Regions from separate parts of the Isoptericola sp. NPDC056618 genome, predicted to be linked through region 2. Evidence: predicted binding sites of a transcription regulator. Region 2 holds the regulator's gene; each other region holds the start of a gene.

Region 1 (7,238 bases), on a different contig from region 2:
TCACGCTCCGCCCGCCACGGCTCGACGACGAGGCCGCGCTGCGGCGCATGCACGACCAGCTCGCGCTGGACGGGTTCACGTTCCTCCAGCACGGCGGGACGTGGGAGCAGGTGATCGCGGCCGTGCGTCGCGAGTCGCTCGGGGAGGACCCCTCGCCCCGGGGCGGGTGCGGTGCGACTTCCTCGTCGCCGACGTGGACGGCGTCCCCGTGGGCCGGGTGTCCGTGCGGCACGAGCTCAACGCCTACCTGCGCGACATCGGCGGGCACGTCGGGTACGCGGTCGCGCCCGAGCACCGCCGTCGGGGGTACGCGACGGCGATGCTCCGGCAGTCCGTCGAGCTCCTCGCCGAGGGCGGCGTCGAGCGGGTCCTCGTCACCTGCGACGTCGACAACACCGGCTCCGCCGCCGTCATCGAGGCGTGCGGCGGCGTGCTGGAGGACGTGCGAACGCGCGGCGACCAGACGAAGCGGCGCTACTGGATCGCCGCGACCGCATGACCGACCTGCTGCGCGTGCGTGAGTGGGGCGAGGGCGCCCGCACCGCGGTGCTGCTGCACGGCTTCATGGGGTCCGCAGACTCCTGGTGGCGGGTCGGCCCCGCGCTCGCGGAGACCGGTTGGCGGGTCCTCGCGCCCGACCTGCCCGGGCACGGCCGGTCCCCGCGCGACCCGCGGCTCACCGTGCCGCGGGCGGCGCGTGCCGTCGTCGCGACGCTCCGCGCGAGGTCCGTCGTCGCCCCCGGGCTCGCCGTCGGCCACTCCTTTGGCGGGGTGGTGCTGGCCGCTGCGCGCGAGGAGCTCCGGCCCGCGCGGACCGTGCTGGTGGACGCCGTGCCCCGGTTTCACGGGGGCGGCGCCCGGGCGGGGCTGCTCGCCGGCTACGTCCGCGACCGGCGCGCCCGTACCGCGGACGAGCTGCGTCGCACCCGGCCGCACTACAGCGACGAGGACGTGCGCGTCGAGGCCGCGGCGGCCGATGCGTTCGACCCGGAGACCGGTGCGGCCGTCGCCTCCTCCGCCGACGGTGCGTGGCCGCTCCCGGAAGGTGCCGTCGTGATCCGGGCGTCGCCGAGCGCGTTCGTTACCGACGAGGACGCGGCGGCCCTGGCGAAGTACGGGGTCGTGGTGCGCGACGTGCCGGGGGCGGCGCATTCCGTCTGGTACAGCCACTACGACGCGTTCATGGCGGCGCTCCGCGCGTCGTTGCCGGGCTGACCGGTCAGGCGGCGGGCGAGCGACGGGGCGACGCCGCGCCGATACTGGTGGACGACCAGGAGTGCCCAGCGGCCGAGGAGGGCCCGACGATGGCCGACCTGATGATCGACTACATCACCTCGCTCGACGGGTTCGGATCCGCCGACGGGTGGCCCGGCCTGTGGGGTATGGGCGGGCCGGACTACTTCGCGTTCCTCGAGGAGGACGGCCGGCAGGAGTACACGACCCTGCTGGGCGCCACGACGTACCGGCTGTTCGCGGGCTTCGCCGAGACGGGCGAGGAGGAGATGGCCGAGGTCACCGCGCGCCCCAAGGTCGTGTTCTCGCGGACCCTCACCGAGCCGCTGGGTTGGGCGAACACCACGCTCGTCGCGGGCGACGCCGTCGAGGCCGTGCGCGCGATGAAGCAGGACGACGTCGCGCTCCGGACCATCGGCAGCCCCAGCCTGTGCCGCTCCCTGCTGCGGGCGGGACTCGTCGACCGCGTGCGGGTCGTCGTGTTCCCGGTCGTCAACGGCGCCACCGGCCACGACCGGCTGTACGACGGCTGGCCCGACGTCCGGCTGGACCTCCTCCAGCACCGGACCCTCGACGGTCGGCTGCCGCTGCTGGAGTACGCACCGACCGTGCTGGACGGCCCGCCCGGCGCGGACTGAGCCGCCGCCAGGCCGTCGCTGGGCCGCCGTCAGAACGGCGGGTCGCCGTCGTCGCGCACGGCGACCGGGTCGGCGGTCTGCTCCGGCGGGAGGGCCGCGTCGGTCGGGTCGATCGTCGGCGCGGGCTGGAGGACGAGGTGGTCGGCTTCGCTGGCCCACTCGTCGAGGTCGCCGAGAGTGTGGTCGGCGGATCCGGGCGTTGTGAGGTAGGTGCGGCCGCGGGGTGAGGTCCAAGCCAGGACGCCGGCTCGGTCCGGGCCGGCGAGGTGTTCGACGGTCCATCGGGACTCGTGCTTGAGCGTGTGATGGCGGCGGCACAGCGCGGCGAGGTTGGTGGAGTCGGTGGTGCCGCCGTGTTCCCAGGCGGTGGTGTGGTCGAGGTCGCAGCGTCGGGCGGGGATGCGGCAGCCGGGGAACCGACAGGTCAGGTCGCGCTGGGTGAGGAACGCGCGCAGGTCGGCGGGCACGACGTAGGAACGCCGGTCGACGGTGAGCAGGGCGCCGGTGACGGGGTCGGTGAGCAGGCGCCGCAGGGTGGGCGCGCGGGCGACCAGGTGGCGTGCGGTCTCCGCGTCGACGGGGATGGTGCCGTCCAGCAGGCCCGGACTCTCGCCGGTGCCGGTGAGCGTCGTGATCGGGACGGTCACGTGGACCGCGGGTCTGACGGTCCGGGCCAGTGTGGCGAGCGGGTCGGGAAGAGGGGCGCAAGTAGGGGCGGTTGACGGGTCTGGCAGGCCCGGCGGTCCGGATCCCGGCGCGGTCCCCGGTGCTGATCCTGGTGGTGTGCCCGGCGGGCTGGCTGGGTCGGTCTCCCGGCCCGGAGGGTCTGCCTCGTTCCTGGTGTGATCCTCGTCGAGGAGTAGGGCCGTGAGGGTCGCGGCGCGCAGCTGCCCGACCCCGCGCGGGTCACCGGTCGTCTTCGCTCTCGTGGCGGTGCGGTGCAGGCGGTCGTAGGCGGCACGCGCGACCGGGGTCGGCAGGTGCGCGGTCAGCCAGGACATCCCGTCGGAGCCGTCGTCGACCCAGACGCCCGCCTTCAGGGCGGCGGCCTGATGCCGGACCTCGGCGGGCACGGGGTGCAGCCGGTCGCGGGCGGCGCGCGCGAGCACCCCGAACCGGGCCGCCGTCATGCCGGGAGCCCTGCCCAGGACCGCGCGCTCGACCTGCCCTGCGACGCTCGGGGGCAGGTCGCCTACTGCGTCCGCGAGCTTGGCCGCGTGCTGGTAGGTGATCGACCCCGCGCACAACGCCTCCAGGGTCGCGGTCGCCTTCGAGGCCAGGACGTCGGCGTCCGCGAGCCAGCCGGCTGCGACGTGCTCGCTGACCCCGAGCATGCACGCGACCTCCGCGACCAGCGCGCGGTGCGCGACCGAGGAGCGTCGTTCCGGCGCCGCCGACGCGACCCGCTCCACCCCGACGTCCAGCAACGCCTCCGGCACCACCCGCGCCGCGCCCAGGACCCGAGCCAGCGCGACCGTGCGGCGACCCGCCGCCGCGTTCACCACCACCTGCTCGTCCGCGGCCTGGTCCAGCGCAGCATCCAGCCGGGAAGCGGCGGTGCTGGGCGGGGTGGCCATACGAGTACTCAACCACCCGCCACCGACACGACGTCGAACAGGCGTTCGAGACCTGTCGCCGGGTGAAGCGACCCGAGAGCAGGTCCACCGCTTCCGCGCGGCGAGCGCGCCCAGCATCATGAGAGTGTGAAGAATGCCCGCCGCGCCGGCGCCGTCGCGGCGGTCGTCCTCGTCCTGGCGACCGCCTGCACCGACGACCCGCCGCCGGTCGACCCGACGTCGCCCGCCGCGTCGTACGTGCGCACCGGGCCGTGGAACGAGGGCGACGCGGCGGCGTTGGACGGCCAGCTCCAGCTGGTCGACGGCTGCCTGGTCGTCGAGAACGGCGGCACGACGACCGTGCCCGTGTTCCCCTCCGACTTCGCGTGGGACCCGCAGGCCCGGACGCTCGAGGCCTTCGGGCTCACCCTGACCGTCGGCGAGCAGGTGTACCTGGGCGGCGGCGTGACCAGCAGCGTCACCGAGCACCTCCCCGACTCGTGCAGCGGGGAGCAGTTCCTGGTCCAGAGCGGCCAGAGCGAGCCCCGCGAAGGCTGACGCCCCGACCCGGGACGAACCGGCCCACGACCGCTCCTGGGCTCACGTCCCAGGAGCCGTCGTCCGCAGGAGCTGCGGGGAGGACGCGAAGCCGAGCCGCTCGTAGACGGGCACCGCCCTGCGGCTCGAGTGGACGGTCGCGTGCGCCGCGCCGCGCCGCGCCGCGTCGCGTGCTCCGACGCGGCCTCCACGAGCGCGGTGCCGAGGCCGCGACCGCGGTGGTCCGAGCGGATGAAGACGGTCTGGATGTCCGCCGACATCCGGCGGGTGGCACCGGGGCGCGGGACGCGCGGGACGAACGCCACCCATGCCATGCCGACGACCTCCCCTCTCGCGCTCCGGGCGACGAAGGCGGCGTGGGAGTCGCCGCGGTCGGCCCACCAGCGATCGAGATCGATGGCGAACTCGTCGACCGCCTGGTCGTCGACCCCCTCGCCGGCGGTGTCGATGCACAGGAGTCGTGCGAGGCCTGCGACGTCGGCGGTGGTCGCCCGGCTGATCAGCATGGGTGCAGTCTGGCGCGGCCCGCCGAGCTACCGCGTGCGGTTCACGCGCAGGATCTCCTCCTGGTACGGCGCGACGACGGTGGGCGACACGCGGCAGTCGAGCATGAGGAACCGGCGCTGGTCGACGGGCTCGCGCGCCCAGGTGCCGAGCCGGTCGAGGTCGGCGAGGCTGCGCACCACGACGCCCTCCGCGCCGACGGCGGCGGCGAGCGCGGCGAAGTCGGTCTCGGGGATGCGCATGGGCTCCTCGGCGAGGCCCTGGCGCCCGTAGACGTGCACCTCGGCGCCGTAGACGGCGTCGTTCCACACGACGGCGACGCCGCGGCCGCCGGCGGTGCGCACGGCGGTCTCGAGGTCGGCGAGGGCCATGAGCCCACCGCCGTCGCCGGTGGTGAGCACGACGGTGGCGTCCGGCTGGGCCGCGGCCGCGCCGGCGACGCTGGGGAAGCCGAGCCCGATGGACTGGAAGGCGGTGCCGACCATCATCATCCGGTCGGGCGACGCCACGGGCCAGTACATGTTGGCCCAGCCGATGAAGTGGCCGCCGTCGGACACGACCACCCGGTCGGCGGGGAGCAGCGCGCCGATGCGGCTCGCGACGCCGCGCGGGTCGAGCCGGCCGTCGGCGGCGAGGCCGTCCGCGGGCCCGGTGTCGTACGTGCGGGCGGCGGCGACGCCGACGGAGTCGCGCCAGCCCGACGGCGCGGCGCCCAGGGCGCGCAGCTCGTCGAGCAGGGCGCGCGTCACGAGCGCGGCGTCCCCGCGGACGAACGAGCCCACGTGGCGGTGCGTCGCGGCCTGCGCGACGTCCACCTGGACGACGCGGGTGCCGGGGGAGAAGAGCTCGCCGAACCGCATCGTGAACTGGTTGAGCGAGGCGCCCACGACGACCGCGACGTCCGCCTCGCGCACCAGCGCCATCGCGCCGTCGGCGCCGAACCCGCCGGCGACGCCGAGGTCGTACCGCCCGTCGGGGAAGACGCCGCGGCCCAGCGCCGTCGTCGCCGTGAGCGCCCCGGTGGCGTCCGCGAGCTCGCCCAGCGCCGAGCTCGCGCCGGCCAGCCAGGCGCCGCGGCCCGCGAGGAGCAGGGGTCGCTCGGCCCCGGCGAGGGCGCGCGCGAGCGCGGTGATGGCGGCGGCGTCGAACGGGCCGGCGGGGGCGAGCGGCCCGGGGAGGGAGGGCTCGGGCGCCTCGGGCACCGGGCCGGCCTCGAGCGCGGCGACGTCGTAGGGGATGGCCAGCACGACGGGCACGCGGTAGGTGAGCGAGTGCTCGATCGCGATGACGGTGGTCGCGGCGGCGTCCGCGCGACCGACGGTATAGGTGCGCGCGCCGACGGCGGCGGCCAGCGCGATCTGGTCCACGTCCCACGGGCGCGGGCCCGACGTCGGCTCGTCGCCCGCGAGGAGCACGAGCGGCACGCGGGCCTGCGCGGCCTCGGCGAGCGCCGTCAGCGTGTTGGTGAAGCCCGCGCCGTACGTGACGGTCGCGGCGGCGATGCGGCCGGAGGCCCGGAAGTAGGCGTCGGCGGCCACGACGCCGCCGGCCTCGTGCCGGACGGCGGTGAACCGGGCGGCCGCGGTGCGCTCGACGTCGTCGAGGAACCAGGCGTTGCCGTTGCCCATGACGCCGAAGACGTGGTCGACGTGCTGGGCGAGGGTGCGGGCGACATGGGCGGACACGGTGGGCACGGGGGCCTCCAGGGGAACAGTGACGGATGAGTGGTGCGGTCCGTATGTGTCCCGTGCGGTCCCGACGCCGGGTCCGACGCGCTGGCGGTGCAGCGGTGCCTGCCGGTGACCGGGCTGCCGTGCGCCCCTTTTTCGAGCGCAAGGCGGCGCGGGTCCGCCTCGACGCCGCGAGTATATCCACCGGTCGGGCGCGATCTCCGACGGGGTCTTGTGGAGGCAGACGGTCAGGCGTAACTTACCGTAAGTGGCTACTGACGTATCCGGGTTCGCCGCCCTGGCGGACCCCACGCGGCGCGAGATCTACCAGCGCGTCGCGGCCCGGCCGTCGTCGGTCGGGGAGCTCGCCGCCGGGCTGCCCGTGAGCCGCCCGGCCGTCTCGCAGCACCTGCGCGTGCTCAAGGACGCCCGGCTGGTCGCCGACGAGGCCGTCGGCACCCGCCGCGTCTATCGCGCCGACCCTGAGGGGCTCGCGATGCTCCGCGAGTACCTGGACCTGTTCTGGCGCCGTTCGCTCGACAGCTTCGCCTCCGTCGCAGAGGAGACCTTCCATGACCACCCCGACCCGACCTGAGACCGCCCCGGTGTCCGTCTCCGTGGACGTCGCCGCCCCGGTCGAGCACGTCTTCGACGTGTTCACGCGGCAGATGTCGACCTGGTGGGACCCGTCCCACCACCTGCTCGACGACACCGTCGACATGGACGTCGAGCTCCGGGCCGGCGGCTCCATCACGGAGGTCGACTCCGCCGGGCGCCGCTGCAGGATCGCCCGCGTGCTCGTCGTCGAGCGTCCCGCGCGGTTCGTCTTCACCTGGGACGTGTCGCCGCGCTGGGAGGTCGAGACCGACCCTGCGCGCTGCAGCGAGGTGCACGTCTCGTTCGTCGCGGTCGACGAACGCCGCAGCCGCGTCGTCCTCGAGCACCGGCACCTCGAGCGGCACGGGGAAGGCTGGGAGGGGATGCGCGACGCCGTCGGCGGCGCCGACGGCTGGGCCGTCGACCTGAGCGGGCTGCAGCGGGCGGCCGGCACGGCATGACCGGGAAAACCGTGGATCGTC
Region 2 (7,238 bases):
CGGAAGCGCGCCTTCGTGTCCTCGGAGGGCTTCGCCCTGGAGTCGTCCGTCATCGCGGTCACCTCGTCGTCCGTCGGGGTGGGTGTGCTCGCGCGGCGGGGCCACGCAGCACCTGGTGGCGTCCAGCATGCCCCGGGCCGCCACCCCGCGCCAGGGCATTTCGCCCGGACCGGGCGACCCGGGCGTCAGGCGGTCGTGCCGCTGCCGGCGGTGGCGCGCTCGTCCCGCTCCGCCCGCAGCGAGGTGATCGCCGACTCGAAGTCCTCGAGGGACTCGAACGACTGGTAGACGCTGGCGAAGCGCAGGTAGGCGACCTCGTCCAGCTCGCGCAGCGGCCCGAGGATCGCCAGACCGACCTCGTTCGCCTCGATCTCGGGGCGGCCGGAGGCGCGCAGGGTCTCCTCGACCTTCTGCGCGAGGACGGCGAGGTCGTCGGAGCTCACCGGCCGGCCCTGGCACGCCTTGCGCACGCCCGCCACGACCTTGTCCCGACTGAAGGGCTCGGTCACCCCGGAGCGCTTGGCCACCGACAGGCTGGCCGTCTCGATCGTGGTGAACCGGCGCTGGCACGCGGGGCACTGACGCCGACGTCGGATGGACGAGCCGTCGTCGGAGGTGCGCGAGTCGACGACTCGCGAGTCCGCATGGCGGCAGAACGGGCAGTGCATCGCTGGTCTCCTGCGCTCGGCTCCGGACCGGCGCCCGGCTGCCCGACAAGGTAAGCGGCGGGCGACCGTCCGCGCAAGCAGGATCCCCGCGGCGGGCGCGCCGGTCCTCGCCGTCAGTCCAGCGGGAGCACCACGACCTGCCCGGTCTGGAGCTCCGCCGACGTGAGCCCGTTGAGGTCGCGGAGCTCGGCGACCACGTCGCGCAGATCCTCGCCCGTGTCGCGCACCTGCTGCGCGTACTGCCAGAGGGTGTCGCCGGGCGCCACCGTCTGGAGCCGGACCTCGACGCCCGCGCCCGGCGACTCGGCGACGGCGCGCTGGCCGAACAGCCCCGCGCCCACGAGCACGAGGAGCACGAGGGCCGCGACCACCACCCGGCCCCTGCGGGTGAGCCGGAGCCCTCCGAGCCCGAGGAAACCGTGCGCGTCGCTGGTGCTGCGTGCGTTCTGCATCGTCCTGCCTCCGGTCCACGTGGTGCCGCGCGAGGCGGCCGCTCCGTCGAACGTCTGTTCTTCGAACACCTGTACGTCGAACTGCTGTACTAGGTGTACCACGTCCCGGCGACACGGTCGAGGTCCGATCGAACAGATGTTTGATGTCGGGCCGGAACTGGCTTAGAGTGGCCGACAGCGCGATGGAAGGTTTGTCGGATTTCATCGGCCCGCCCACGGGCCGCGCCCTGCAGGACGGAGAACGCGATGACCAGCGGACGGGACCAGGCCCCGGCGTCCACGACGACGGCGACGCCATGGGCTGCCCAGGACGACACCCTCGAGGACGCGGCCACCACGACGGCCGGCGCCTCCACGACCGCGCTGGCGTCGGTGAGCGAGCTCTCTCCGTCGTCCGACCGCCTCACGCCCCGCCAGCGGCGCGTGCTCGAGACCATCCGCAGCTCCGTCGAGGCCCGCGGCTACCCGCCGACCATGCGCGAGATCGGCGAGGCCGTGGGCCTGGCGAGCCCGTCCTCGGTCAAGCACCAGCTCACCACGCTCGAGCGCAAGGGCTACCTGCGCCGCGACCCCAACCGGCCGCGCGCGATCGAGGTCGTCGACCCCGAGACGCCCGCCGTCGTGGCCGCCGCTCCCGACGCCGACCCCGCTCCCGGGTACGTGGCCGGGTCGCTCGCCGCGTCCGACGCGCAGCCGGCCCAGGCCCCGTCCTACGTCCCGCTGGTCGGCCGGATCGCCGCCGGAGGCCCCATCCTCGCGGAGCAGGTCGTCGAGGACGTCTTCCCGCTCCCCCGGCAGGTCGTCGGCGACGGCGACCTGTTCCTGCTCAAGGTCGCGGGCGACTCGATGGTCGACGCCGCGATCTGCGACGGCGACTGGGTGGTCGTGCGCAGCCAGCCCGTCGCCGAGAACGGGGAGGTCGTCGCCGCGATGATCGACGGCGAAGCCACGGTCAAGACCTTCAAGCAGGCCGACGGGCACACCTGGCTGCTGCCGCAGAACGCCGCCTACTCCCCCATCCCGGGCGACGAGGCGCAGGTGCTCGGCCGGGTCGTGGCGGTGCTCCGCAGCCTCTGAGCGCCGGTGCGGCGCCCCGGGCCGTCAGAACCCGAGGCGCTGCTGCACGGCCCGCATGTTCTCGGCCGACGCGCGCAGCCCGGCGACCTCGTCGTCCGACAGCGGGGTGTCGATCGTCTCCGCCACGCCCCGTCGGCCGACGAGCGACGGTACCGACAGGCAGACGTCGCTGATGCCGTAGAAGTCGTCGAGGCGCGACGACACGTTCATCACGCGGTGCTCGTCGTTGAGCACCGCCTCGATGATCCTGGTGGCCGCCAGACCGACCGCGTAGTTGGTCGCCCCCTTGCCGGCGATGACGCGGTAGGCGGACTCCACGACGTCGGTCGCGATGCGCCGCCGGGCGGGCTCGTCGAGGGGCGGGTGCCCCCGGAACGGCCGCCAGTCCAGGAGAGGCACGCCGGCGATCGTCGCGGAGCTCCACAGCACGATCTCCGAGTCGCCGTGCTCGCCCGCGATGTTCGCGTGCACGTTCCCGACGGCCACCCCGCAGTGGCGGGCCAGCGCGTCGCGCAGCCGGGACGAGTCGAGGACGGTCCCGCTGCCGAACACCCGGCCCCGGGGCAGGCCGCTGATCTCCTGCGCGGCGTAGGTGACGACGTCGACCGGGTTGGTGACCATGAGGAACACGGCGTCCGGGGCCACCTCGAGCAGGCCCGGCAGGATGGACCGCGTGAGGCCGACCGTCGCCTCGGCCAGGTCGAGGCGGCTCTGGCCGGGTTTCTGCTTGGCTCCCGCCGTCACCGCGACGATGTCGGCGCCGCGACAGACCTCCACGTCGTCCGAGCCGTCGATCTCGGCCTGGGGGATGAACATGCCCCCGTGCCGAAGGTCGAGCACCTCGGCCTCGACCTTCGCGCGGTTGACGTCCAGGAGGGCGACGGACCGGGCCGCGCCCCGGGCCAGCGCTGCGTACGCGAGGGTGGAGCCCACCGCGCCCGCCCCGACGATCGCGAGCTTGGTCGTCCTGCGTGTCTCGTCCACGGCCACACGCTATGTGTCGAGGCGCCGGAGCGCAGCGCGGACGAGCTCCCCGTCGGTGGTCGGCCAGAAGTCCGGCATGGACCGGGTGAGGAAGGAGCCGTAGCGGGCGGTCGCGAGCCGGGGGTCGAGCACGGCCACGACGCCGCGGTCCTCCCCCGTGCGCACGAGCCGGCCGGCGCCCTGCGCCAGCAGCAGGGCGGCGTGCGTGGCCGAGACCTGCATGAACCCGTTGCCGCCCGCCTGCTCCACGGAGCGGGCACGGGCCGCCTTCACCGGGTCGTCCGGGCGCGGGAACGGGATCCGGTCCACGAGCACCAGCTGGCAGCTCGGGCCCGGGACGTCCACGCCCTGCCACAGGGACAGCGTGCCGAACAGGCAGGTCTTCGGGTCGTCGGCGAACGCCTTGACGAGCGTCGGCAGCTGGTCGTCGCCCTGGCACAGCACGGGCACGTCCAGCCGTTCGCGCATCGCCTCCGCCGCGGCCTGCGCCGCTCGGCGGGACGAGAACAGCCCGAGAGTCCGTCCTCCCGCGGCCTCGATCAGTCCCGCGATCTCGTCGAGCTGGGCGTCCGTGGTCGGTTCCCGCCCAGGCGCGGGCAGGTGCCGCGCGACGTAGAGGATGCCCTGGCGCGGGTAGTCGAACGGGCTGCCGACGTCCAGCCCGGACCAGTCCGCCGTCTCGTCGGAACCGCCCGAGCCCGCGAGGCCGAGCGAGCGCGCCACCGGGTCGAAGGTGCCGCCGAGCGTGAGGGTGGCCGACGTGAACACGCCGGTCGCCTCGCCCAGGAGGTGCGTGCGGATGAGCCCCGCCACCGCCAGCGGCGCGGCGTGCAGGCGCGTGACGCCGTCGCCGGCCCACGGAGCGTTCTCCGGCGGACGCGAGCACCAGAGCACGTCCGCCGTCGTGTCCTCGGCCGCCATCCGCTCCGCGACCTCGAAGAGCTGCAGGACGGCGGACTGCGCCATCTTCATCCCGGCGTCCGGCGCCTCCTGCCCCTTCCCCGCGCCCTGGGGCTTGAGGCGCGTGAGGAGCTCGCGCGCCGCGTCACGCACGGCGCCCACGGCGGCGCGCAGCTCGTCGGGAAGGCCGAGCGGGAAGCGTTCCGCGGGCGCGGTGGCGAGCAGGGTGCCCAGGCGCTGGGAGGCGGCGTCGAGCGCCTCCGTCTCGGTGCCGCCGTGCCGCCGGGCGAGGCGCGCGGCGTGCTCCACGATCGTCAGCGAGAGGTCGACGGTCGCGGCCGCCGTCACACGCTCGGCGAGCTCGTGCGCCTCGTCGACGACGACCGCGTCGTGCTCCGGCAGCACGCCCGGGTTCCCCGAGACGGCGATGCCGAGCATGGCGTGGTTGGTGACGACGACGTCGGCCTCGCGGGCCGCCGCGCGGGCCCGCTCGGGGAAGCACTCCGCCAGGAGCGGGCACCGTTGCCCCAGACACTCCAGGGCCGTCACGGAGACCTGCCGCCAGGCCTTGTCGGGAACGCCGGGCACGAGGTCGTCCCGGTCGCCCGTGTCGGTCTCGTCGGCCCAGCCGTGCAGCCGGCGCACGTGGTCGGCCAGCGTCGCCGTGTCGTCGGCGCGCCCGCCGCGTCCGCGGGGGCCGGGCGGCGCCGGGTGCTGCTCGGCGCCCGCCCCCTCGCCGGGGCCGGGGTCGGCCGGGAGGTCGAAGAGCGTCGCGCCCTCGACCGGGTAGCCGCCCGTCACCTTGTGCTTGCACAGGTAGTTGTGCCAGCCCTTGAGCAGGGCGACCTTGGGGGGACGCGGCAGCTTCGGCCCCACCGTCTCGGCGACCAGCGGCAGGTCGCGCGTGACCACCTGGCGCTGCAGCGCCAGGGTCGCGGTGGAGACGATGACGCGCCTGCCGTCGACGACCGCGTGCCGTACCGCCGGGACGAGGTACGCGAGCGACTTGCCCGTCCCGGTGCCCGCCTGCACCAGCAGGTGCCGGCCGTCGTCGACGGCCTCGGCCACCGCCTCCGCCATGCGGCGCTGGCCCTCCCGCCGTCCGCCCCCGAGGGCCCCCACCGCCAGGTCGAGGAGCTGCGGGGCGTCGGGGGCGTCGGCGGAGGTCACCCGTCGATCCTAGGGCGCCCCGCCGACCGTCCGGGGCGCCGCCCACAGCCGGGTCGCCGACCGGTGGGCGGCGACCACGGCGGGCGGTCAGCCCCCGACGGCGGCGGCCCTGAGCTCGGCCGCGAGCGCCTCGTCCACGCGACCGCGCAGGTGGGTGCCCTCGGCCAGGTGCTCCTCGGCGACCGAGCCGCCGGCCTCGTGCACGCGGTGGACCAGGTCGCCGCGGGAGTACGGGACGACCAGGTCGATCTCGACGTGCGGCTGGGGCAGCTCGGCCGCGATGAGCTCCCGCAGCTCGGCCATGCCCTCGCCGGAGTGCGCCGACACGACGACGCTGCGCCGCTCGCGACGCTGCACCCGGCCGACGACGGCCGGGTCGGCGACGTCGGCCTTGTTGAGCACGACGACCTCGGCCACGTCCGCGATCCCGGGGATCTCGGCGAGCACCTCGCGCACCGCGGCGATCTGGCCCTCGGGGTCCGGGTGGGAGGCGTCGACCACGTGCAGCAGCAGCGCGGCGTCGCCCACCTCCTCGAGCGTGGACCGGAACGCCTCGACGAGCTGGTGCGGCAGGTGCCGCACGAACCCGACGGTGTCCGTGAAGGTGTACGGTCGGCCGTCCTCCGTGCGGGCCTTGCGGACGGTCGGGTCCAGCGTCGCGAACAGGGCGTTCTCGACGAGGACGCCCGCGTCGGTGAGCGCGTTGAGCAGCGACGACTTCCCGGCGTTCGTGTAGCCGGCGATCGCCACGTTCGGCACGCCGTGCCGCTTGCGGTCGAGCCGCTTGGTCTCGCGCCCGGGGGCCATGGCGGCGATCTCGCGGCGCAGCTTGGCCATCCGGTTGCGGATCCGGCGCCGGTCCAGCTCGATCTTCGTCTCGCCGGGTCCGCGGGAGCCCATGCCGGCGCCCTGGCCGCCCACCTGGCCACCGGCCTGGCGGGACATCGAGTCGCCCCAGCCGCGCAGGCGCGGCAGGAGGTACTCGAGCTGGGCGAGCTCGACCTGGGCCTTGCCCTCCCGCGACTTGGCGTGCTGGGCGAAGATGTCGAGGATCAGCGCGGTGCGGTCGACCACCTTGACCTTGACGATGTCCTCCAGCGCGCGGCGCTGCGACGGGGCCAGCTCGGTGTCGGCCACCACGGTGTCGGCGCCGACGGACGCGACGACGTCGGCGAGCTCGGCCGCCTTGCCGGACCCGAGGTACGTGCCCGGGTCGGGCTTCTGGCGGCGCTGCAGCAGGCCGTCGAGCACCTGCGAGCCCGCGGTCTCGGCGAGCGCGGCGAGCTCGCGCAGCGAGACCTCCGCCTCGCGGGCCGCGGCCTCGCCACCGGAGTACAGGCCGACGAGCACCACGCGCTCCAGGCGGAGCTGGCGGTACTCGACCTCGGTGACGTCCTCGAGCTCGGTGGAGAGCCCGGCGACGCGGCGCAGCGAGATGCGCTCCTCGAGGTCGAGCTGTTCGCCGTCGTGGGCGGTGTGCACCGTGGCGCCCTCGGACCGCGCCGTCCCGGCCCGTGCGAGCACCCGGGCGACGACGTCCTGCGCGATCGCCTGGGCGTCGCGCTCGGCCTCGCGGCGCGCGTCCGCCGAGGTCTCGGCGCCGGAGGCCCCGGCGGTCTCGTCGGCCTGCGGGGTGTCGGGGTTGGTCGGGGTGTGGGTCAAGGTGTGCCTCTCGGGTCGGGGTCGGCGGTCCTGCCGCCGTAGGAGTACAACAAGGGTCCCACGCGAGACAGTCCCGGTGGAGAGTTTTTCCCCGTGCAGGCCGGGCCCGCAGTTCTGCGGGGCGGGCGCCGGGCACGACGCCGGAGGCGACGCCCGGGACCTAGGATCGCGGGGTGAGCGAGCAGCCCGACCACTACTTCACCGCGCAGCCGGCCTCCGCCGCCGAGCGCCGCCGCGCCGTCGTCGAGCTCGCCGGCCGGGAGGTCGAGGTGGACGTCGCCTCCGGCGTCTTCTCTCCCGGCGGCGTCGACAAGGGGACGCGCGT
Region 3 (7,238 bases), on a different contig from region 2:
GATGAGGCCGGCGATCAGGCCGTTGCGCAGCTGCTCGGAGCCGAGGGTCGCGGAGATGACCTCCTGGCTCTCGACCGTGTACTGCACCGGCAGAGCACCGAAGCTGAGCTGGTTGGCCAGCGTGGCCGCGGAGTCGCGCGTGAACGACCCGGAGATCGTCGCCTGGCCGTTGGAGATGATCGTGCCCGGGGACAGGGACGGCGCCGAGACGACGAGCCCGTCCAGGACGATGGCGAACTGGTTGCGCGGCGCCTCGAGGCCCTGCAGACGGGTCGTGGTCTCGCGGAACTCCTTCGTGCCCACGGAGTCGAAGTTGAGGAAGACGCCCCACTCGTTGGTGGTGGTGCCGTTCGCGCCGGGGACCAGGCCGGAGCTCGCCGACGAGATGTGCACGCCGTCGACCTCCATCGGGCCGAGGATGTACTTCAGCCCGTCCTGCTCGCCGCACGTCACCAGCGGCCTGTCCGGGTCGTCCCCGCCGCCGCCCTTGAGGTTGGCGGGGTCTGTGCAGTCGAGCTCCTCGAACTGCTTCTGGATCTCCGGCGTGATCTGCGCCAGGTCGCTCGGGTCGGTCGCGGCAGCCTCGTCCGTGGCGCCCTCGTCCGTCCCCTCGGTCGCCGTAGGCGACGGGTCGGCGCCGTCGCCCGACGTCGCGGTGGCGGTCGGCGTGGCCGACGGGTCGACGTCCGTCGGGACGGCCAGCGGCGCACCCGCGCCCTTGCCGCTCGGCGCGTCGGCGGCGCCGTCCTCGGCGGTCGCGTCCTCCTTGGCGGCGTCGTCCTTGGCCGCGTCGTCCTGCGCCGCGTCGCCGGCGTCGGCGCTGGGCGAGGCGGACGGCTCGGGGGTCGGCGTGCCCGCGGCGTACGTCAGCACCGGGCGGAAGCGCATCTGCGCCGGCTGCGAGATGAGGTCGATGGTCTCCTGCGACACCTCGCCGGGGATGCCGACGACGATGTTCTGGGAGCCCTGCGCGGTGATCTCCGCCTCGGACACGCCCGAGGAGTCGATGCGCTGACGGATGACGTTGATCGACTCGTCGATCGTCGCCGACGTCACCTGCGACCCGTCGGTGGTGTCCGCCTTCAGGATCAGCTGCGTGCCGCCCTGCAGGTCGAGCGCCAGCCCCGGGGCCCAGCTCGCGCCGTCCGGGTTGGAGTCGGACTTGGCGTCCCAGAAGACGCCGGCGCCGAGGGCGAGGAACGGCAGGACGATCGTCAGGATCGTGAAGACCACGAGGGTGCGTACCGGACGCGACCGCTTCGTGCGTGAGTTCGCCAACTTCTGTCTCTTCCCGTCTGCGCGCCGCCGCAGGGCCGACGCGTGATGGCGCCGGCCGGGATCGCCCCGACCGGCGCGTCGTCAGGCCGACGGGCGCGAGCGCCCGCCGTCCCATGTCGCTGGTGCTGTCACTTCGATGCTGTCACTTGGTGGTGCCGGGCTCGCCCTCGTCACGACGCTGCTGCTCCCGGTACTCCCGCTGCGCGGTGTCCAGGCTCGACAGGTCGTCGGGGACGTCGATGTGACCGTCGCCGGAGGTGATCGTACCGGTCGCGGAGGAGTCGGTTGTGACGTCGGTCTCGTCGGCCTCGGCCACGGGCTCCTCGACCGGCGTGTCCACGCGCTTGGCGATGGCCGCGCGCAGCCAGCGGGTCTGCGCGCCGCCGGGGCCGGTCTCGATGGTGACGGTGTCGGTCGCCTCGTCGATCTCCACGACCGTGCCGAACAGGCCCGAACCGGTCATGACCTCCTGACCCGGCTCGAGCTGCGACCGGAACTCGGCCTGCTGCTTCTGCTGCTTGCGCGTCCGCTGGCTCATGAAGAACATGAGGCCGGCGAGGACCACGAAGAGGATGATGAGTTCCACGGAGCGTCCTTGTCTGTCGCTGCCCGACGGTCGTCGACCGACTGCCGGGCGTCGGGGGCGCACCGGTCGGCACGCCGGCGCAGTGTCCTGCGCACACGGCCCCAACGAGCACGGCACCCGTCGAGTTCCGGCCCTGGGCCGTCGGCGGCCGGGGGCGCTCCCAGTCTACTGGGGCGGCCCGGCGTCCCTGTCGGACGCGTCGGACCCGGCGGACCCGGCGGACCCGTCGAACAAGGTCCCCCCGAGCGGCGCGCCCCACGCGCCGGGCGGCGGCTCGAGCCCGAGGTGCTCCCAGGCGGCCTGCGTCGCGACCCGGCCGCGCGGCGTGCGGCCCAGGAGCCCCTCGCGGACGAGATACGGCTCGGCCACCGTCTCCACGGTGTCCGGCTCCTCCCCCACGGTCATCGCGAGCGTGCCCAGTCCCACGGGACCGCCGGCGAACCGGCGGCAGACGGCGTCGAGCACGGCACGGTCCAGCCGGTCCAGGCCGATCGGGTCGACCTCGTAGACCTCCAGCGCCGCCCGGGCCGCCCGGAGGTCGAGGCTGCCGTCCCCGCGCACCTGGGCCCAGTCGCGCACGCGGCGCAGCAGGCGGTTGGCGATGCGGGGGGTGCCGCGCGACCGGCCCGCGATCTCGTGCGCTGCGGCGTGCTGGATGTCGACGCCGAGCAGGCCGGCGGACCGGGTGATGACGCGCTCCAGCTCGGCGGCGTCGTAGAAGTCGAGGTGCCCGGTGAACCCGAAGCGGTCGCGCAGCGGGGCGGGCAGCAGGCCCGACCTCGTCGTCGCGCCGACGACGGTGAACGGCGGCAGCGCCAGCGGGATCGCGCTCGCGCCCGCCCCCTTGCCGACGACGACGTCGACGCGGAAGTCCTCCATCGCGACGTACAGCAGCTCCTCGGCCGGGCGGGCCAGCCGGTGGATCTCGTCGATGAAGAGGACCTCGCCCTCCTCGAGCGAGGAGAGCACCGCCGCCAGGTCGCCCGCGTGCTGGATCGCCGGGCCGCTCGTGACCCGCAGCGAGGTGCCGAGCTCGGCGGCGATGATCATCGCCAGCGTCGTCTTGCCGAGCCCGGGAGGTCCGGACAGGAGCAAGTGGTCGGGAGACGCGTCCCGCGCCAGCGCCGCCTGGAGCACCAGGGAGAGCTGGTCGCGCACCACCCGCTGCCCGACGAACTCGTCCAGCTTCTTCGGTCGCAGCGCCGCCTCGGCCGCGCGCTCGACGTCGTCGGCCGAGGAGGTGACGAGCCGCTCCCCGCCGTACTCCGCGTCCGCCTCAGCCACGGCGGCCGCCCAGGGAACGCAGCGCCGCGCGCAGCGTGGCCGCGACGTCGATCGGGCTGTCGGCCGGGTTGTCGTCGCCCGCGTCCGCGAGGACCCGGTCGACGGTGTCCTGGGCGACCTTGGCGGCCCAGCCCAGGCCCACGAGCGCCTCGACCACCTGGTCGCGCGCCGGGTCTCCCGCGGCGACGGGCGGCGCGTCGGGCACGACGGCGCCGGCGGCGGACGTCGGGGCGCCCAGCTTGCCGGACAGCTCGAGCACCAGGCGCTGGGCGCTCTTGGGGCCGACCCCGGGAACACGGCGCAGCGCCGCGAGGTCTTCGGACGCGACGGCGCGGCGCAGGGCGTCGGGGGTGAGCACGGCGAGCATGGCGAGAGCGATCCGGGGTCCGACGCCGGACACGGACTGGGCGGTCTCGAAGACCTCCCGCTCGTCCGCCTCCGCGAAGCCGAACACCGTCATCGAGTCCTCACGGACGACCAGCGTGGTGTGGAGCTGGGCCCGCTCCCCCACCCGCAGGCCGGCGAGGGTGCCGGGGGTGGCGTGCACGAGGTACCCGACCCCGCCGACGTCGAGCACGGCCCGCTCCAGCGTCACGTGCGTGACCGTGCCGGTCAGGGAGGCGATCACCGTGGTCCTTCCGTCGAAGAGGCCGTCGACGTGGCCGTCGAACACCCGTACGAGGCGTCACTGTAACAACCGGTGCCGACGCCGGGGCGGGCGACACTCGACGAGCCGCACGACGGCGACCGGGTGGCCCGGGTCCCGCTCAGCGCCGGGCTCGGGAGGGTGCGCCGCGGTGCGAGCCGGTGCGCGCGGTGCGCTCGGCAGCGGCCCAGGCGCGCTGGGCCGGGGTGAGCTCGTTCCGCTCGCCGCCCTGGAGCGCTCCGGACGGTCGCCACAGGTGGGTGACGGCGAGCGCGAGGGCGTCGGCTGCGTCGGCCGGCCGCGGCAGCTCGTCGAGCCCGAGGATGCGCGCGATCATGCGCTGCACCTGCTCCTTGTCGGCGCGGCCGGACCCGGTGACGGCGGCCTTCACCTCGCTCGGCGTGTGCATCGCGACCGGGACGCCGCGCCGGGCCGCCGCGACCATCGCGAGGCCGGCGACCTGAGCGGTGCCCATCACGGTGCCGCGGTTGTTCTGGGCGAAGACGCGCTCCACGGCGACGACGTCCGGCACCGTGCGCTCGAGCCACTCCTCGAGCCCCTCGGCGACGCGCAGCAGCCGGAGGTCGACGCTCAGCTCGGGCTCGCTGCGCACGACCCCGACGTCGACCATCCGGGCCCTCCGGCCCGGCAACGAGTCGACGACGCCGACCCCGCACCGGGTCAGACCCGGGTCCACCCCCAGCACGCGCACGTCGTCACCCTCTCACGCGGGCGGCCGCGGACGGCCGACCCGCGCCGGGAGCCGTCACTCCTCGTCGAGGGCCGCCATGACCTCGTCGGAGGCGTCGAAGTTCGCGTAGACGTTCTGCACGTCGTCGCTGTCCTCGAGCGCGTCGATGAGGCGCAGGATCTTGCGCGCGCCCTCCACGTCGACCTCGACCTCCATGGAGGGGTGCCAGATGGAGTCGGCCGAGTCGTACTCGATGCCGGCCTCCTGGATCGCCGTGCGCACGGCGACGAGGTCGGTGGCCTCCGAGAGGACCTCGATGACGTCGCCCTCGTCGCTGACCTCCTCGGCGCCCGCGTCGAGCGCGGCGAGCATGACGTCGTCCTCCGTGACGCCCTCCGCCTTCGGCACCACGACGAGGCCCTTGCGGGAGAACAGGTAGGACACGGAGCCCGGGTCGGCCAGGTTGCCGCCGTTGCGGGAGAACGCGAGGCGCACCTCGGAGGCGGCGCGGTTCTTGTTGTCCGTGAGGCACTCGACGAGGACGGCGATGCCGTTCGCGCCGTAACCCTCGTACATGATCGTCTGGTAGTCGACGGCGTCGGCGCCCTCGCCGGAGCCGCGCTTGAGCGCGCGGTCGATGTTGTCGTTGGGGACCGACGACTTCTTCGCCTTCTGGATGGCGTCGAACAGCGTGGGGTTACCGGCCGGGTCGCCGCCGCCCGTGCGCGCGGCGACCTCGATGTTCTTGATCAGCTTCGCGAAAAGCTTGCCGCGCTTGGCGTCGATCGCCGCCTTCTTGTGCTTGGTCGTGGCCCACTTGGAGTGACCTGACATGCGCTCCCTAACTCCTTCGCGATGCTTGGACGAGCCGGACGAACAACCCGTGCACGCGCGCGTCCCCCGTGATCTCCGGGTGGAACGCGGTGGCGAGCAGCCGTCCCTGACGTGCTGCGACGATCTTACCGGCGGCGGGCCCCACCGCGGAGCCGTCCGCCCAGCGGTCCGGTATGCGGGCGAGCACCTCGACGTCCGGCCCCGCCTCCTCGACCCACGGAGCGCGGATGAAGGCGGTGCGCACCGGACGCCCGCCCGGCGCGTCGGAGACGCCCGCGACCTGCAGGTCCGCCTCGAACGAGTCCACCTGGCGGCCGAACGCGTTGCGCCGCACGACGACGTCCATCCCGCCCAGCGTTCGCTGGTCGGCGGTGCCGCCCTCGATGCGGTCCGCGAGCAGGATCATCCCCGCGCACGAGCCGAACACGGGCAGCCCCTCGCCGATCAGCCGCCGCAGCGGGTCGGCGAGCTCGAACAGCCGCAGCAGCTTGTCGATCGTCGTCGACTCGCCGCCGGGCAGGACGAGCCCCTCGACCGCGTCCAGCTCGGACGGGCGGCGCACGCCCACGGCGCGCGCCCCCGCCTGCTCGAGCGCGGCCGCGTGCTCGCGGACGTCGCCCTGCAGGGCGAGGACTCCGATCGTCGTGGTCACCGGGGCAGTGTAGGGCGACCGTCGGCGAAGCCCGCAGCGTGCTCAGGAGCAGGTGCCCAGCAGGCCGAGCGTGATCGAGTACCGCCGCGTGCCGGACCACGCCGAGCTCCAGGTCGTGCCGCCCGGGTAGACGCGGTCCGCGCGGACCCGAGCCGTCGCGTTGGTCGCGGCCGCAGTGACCTGGTAGGTCGTCGTCCCCGCGGCCACCTGCGCCTGCGTGCTCCCGCCCGGACCGTAGCCGAAGGTGTAGCGGGTGGCGCCCGCCGCCGCCGTCCAGTTGAACGTCACCGACCCGATCCCCAGCAGGCCGCACGTCAGGTTCGTCGGGGCGGAGACCGTCGCGGCGGAGACCGCGGCGCTGGTCACCGTGCCCGTGTCGGTCCACGAGGTGCCCGGGATCGTCGCCGCCAGCGCCACGGACACGCCGCCGCTCTGGCCCTGCGTGGTGGAGGGGGCCGTGGCCGAGACCGCCACCGCTACGCACAGCGCCACGGTCCCGCCCGCGGGGACCGTCGCGGTGCCACCGGACCCCCCGCCGCAGCCGGTCCCCGTGTCCGCCGCCCCGAACGACGCGCTCGTCGTGAACGCTGTGCCGAGCGTCCCGGTCCGCGAGGTCGTCGCGGTCACCGTGGCGGAGCGGGAGCCGCCGTTGCGCACCGTGACGACCTCGGACGCGCCGGATCCCGGCACCGCGCCGGGAAGCGTGAGAGCGGGGAGGCTCACCGTGCCCCCGCGGCCCACGAGGCCGTTGCCGAGGTTCGCGACCTGCACGTCCACCGTGCCCGCAGAGATCGGCGTCGTCGGCGCCGTGGCGGTGCCCGACCCGCGCCACCAGGCCCAGGCGATCCCGCCCCCGGCGAGCACGCACACCATCGCCGCGACCACGAGGACGGCGACGCGGCGCACGGTCGCGCCGGGCCGCGCCGGCTCAGCCACGGTGGCCGCCCCCTCGTGCGCGGCCACGGCGCAGCAGCACGCCCGCCGCGACGGCGACCACCGCCGCGAGCAGAGCCGGCAGCGGCTGTCCACCGGTGCGCGCCAGCGCGCCCGGGCCGTCGCGGACGTCGTCGGCCGGGACGCGCCCGCCGTCCTGCTCGCCTCCGGTGTCCGCGGTTCCCGGCGGCCCGTCGCCCGCCAACGTCACGAGCACGTCGACGGGCGCGGTCTCGCCCCGCGTCTCGTTCCCCGCCGCGCCGTCGAGCGAGGCCTCCACCGTGACGGGCAGCACCTCCGACTCGGCCAGGAGCACCGGAGCGGACCCCGCGCC

The links. Region 2 encodes LexA, which represses DNA repair genes until DNA is damaged. Its sites were predicted from a motif close to TCGAACANNTGTTCGA; they were not measured.
Region 1: ACFQ8T_RS10600 (DUF222 domain-containing protein) is a predicted target of LexA. The motif match lies at 3,482-3,497, and genes of this name have one in related genera.
Region 3: ruvA (Holliday junction branch migration protein RuvA) is a predicted target of LexA. The motif match lies at 3,814-3,829, and genes of this name have one in related genera.

Annotation. Positions count from the first base shown of each region.
Region 1 is NZ_JBHTVZ010000006.1:170,751-177,988, reverse strand. Features, by position in the region: gene ACFQ8T_RS10615 (GNAT family N-acetyltransferase) at 194-499, shown strand; gene ACFQ8T_RS10610 (alpha/beta fold hydrolase) at 496-1,215, shown strand; gene ACFQ8T_RS10605 (dihydrofolate reductase family protein) at 1,305-1,871, shown strand; gene ACFQ8T_RS10600 (DUF222 domain-containing protein) at 1,901-3,448, opposite strand; gene ACFQ8T_RS10595 (hypothetical protein) at 3,575-3,985, shown strand; partial or broken gene ACFQ8T_RS10590 (GNAT family N-acetyltransferase) at 4,141-4,491, opposite strand; gene ACFQ8T_RS10585 (thiamine pyrophosphate-binding protein) at 4,519-6,183, opposite strand; gene ACFQ8T_RS10580 (ArsR/SmtB family transcription factor) at 6,428-6,754, shown strand; gene ACFQ8T_RS10575 (SRPBCC domain-containing protein) at 6,732-7,217, shown strand.
Region 2 is NZ_JBHTVZ010000013.1:35,204-42,441, reverse strand. Features, by position in the region: gene ACFQ8T_RS15175 (DUF5302 domain-containing protein) at 1-53, opposite strand, end outside; gene nrdR (transcriptional regulator NrdR) at 186-668, opposite strand; gene ACFQ8T_RS15165 (LysM peptidoglycan-binding domain-containing protein) at 782-1,120, opposite strand; gene lexA (transcriptional repressor LexA) at 1,367-2,197, shown strand; gene ACFQ8T_RS15155 (L-lactate dehydrogenase) at 2,222-3,181, opposite strand; gene ACFQ8T_RS15150 (ATP-dependent DNA helicase) at 3,191-5,251, opposite strand; gene hflX (GTPase HflX) at 5,339-6,913, opposite strand; gene ACFQ8T_RS15140 (class I SAM-dependent methyltransferase) at 7,087-7,238, shown strand, end outside.
Region 3 is NZ_JBHTVZ010000002.1:383,357-390,594, reverse strand. Features, by position in the region: gene secD (protein translocase subunit SecD) at 1-1,233, opposite strand, end outside; gene yajC (preprotein translocase subunit YajC) at 1,421-1,864, opposite strand; gene ruvB (Holliday junction branch migration DNA helicase RuvB) at 2,030-3,148, opposite strand; gene ruvA (Holliday junction branch migration protein RuvA) at 3,141-3,776, opposite strand; gene ruvC (crossover junction endodeoxyribonuclease RuvC) at 3,916-4,506, opposite strand; gene ACFQ8T_RS04850 (YebC/PmpR family DNA-binding transcriptional regulator) at 4,561-5,319, opposite strand; gene pdxT (pyridoxal 5'-phosphate synthase glutaminase subunit PdxT) at 5,327-5,971, opposite strand; gene ACFQ8T_RS04840 (hypothetical protein) at 6,014-6,907, opposite strand; gene ACFQ8T_RS04835 (hypothetical protein) at 6,900-7,238, opposite strand, start outside.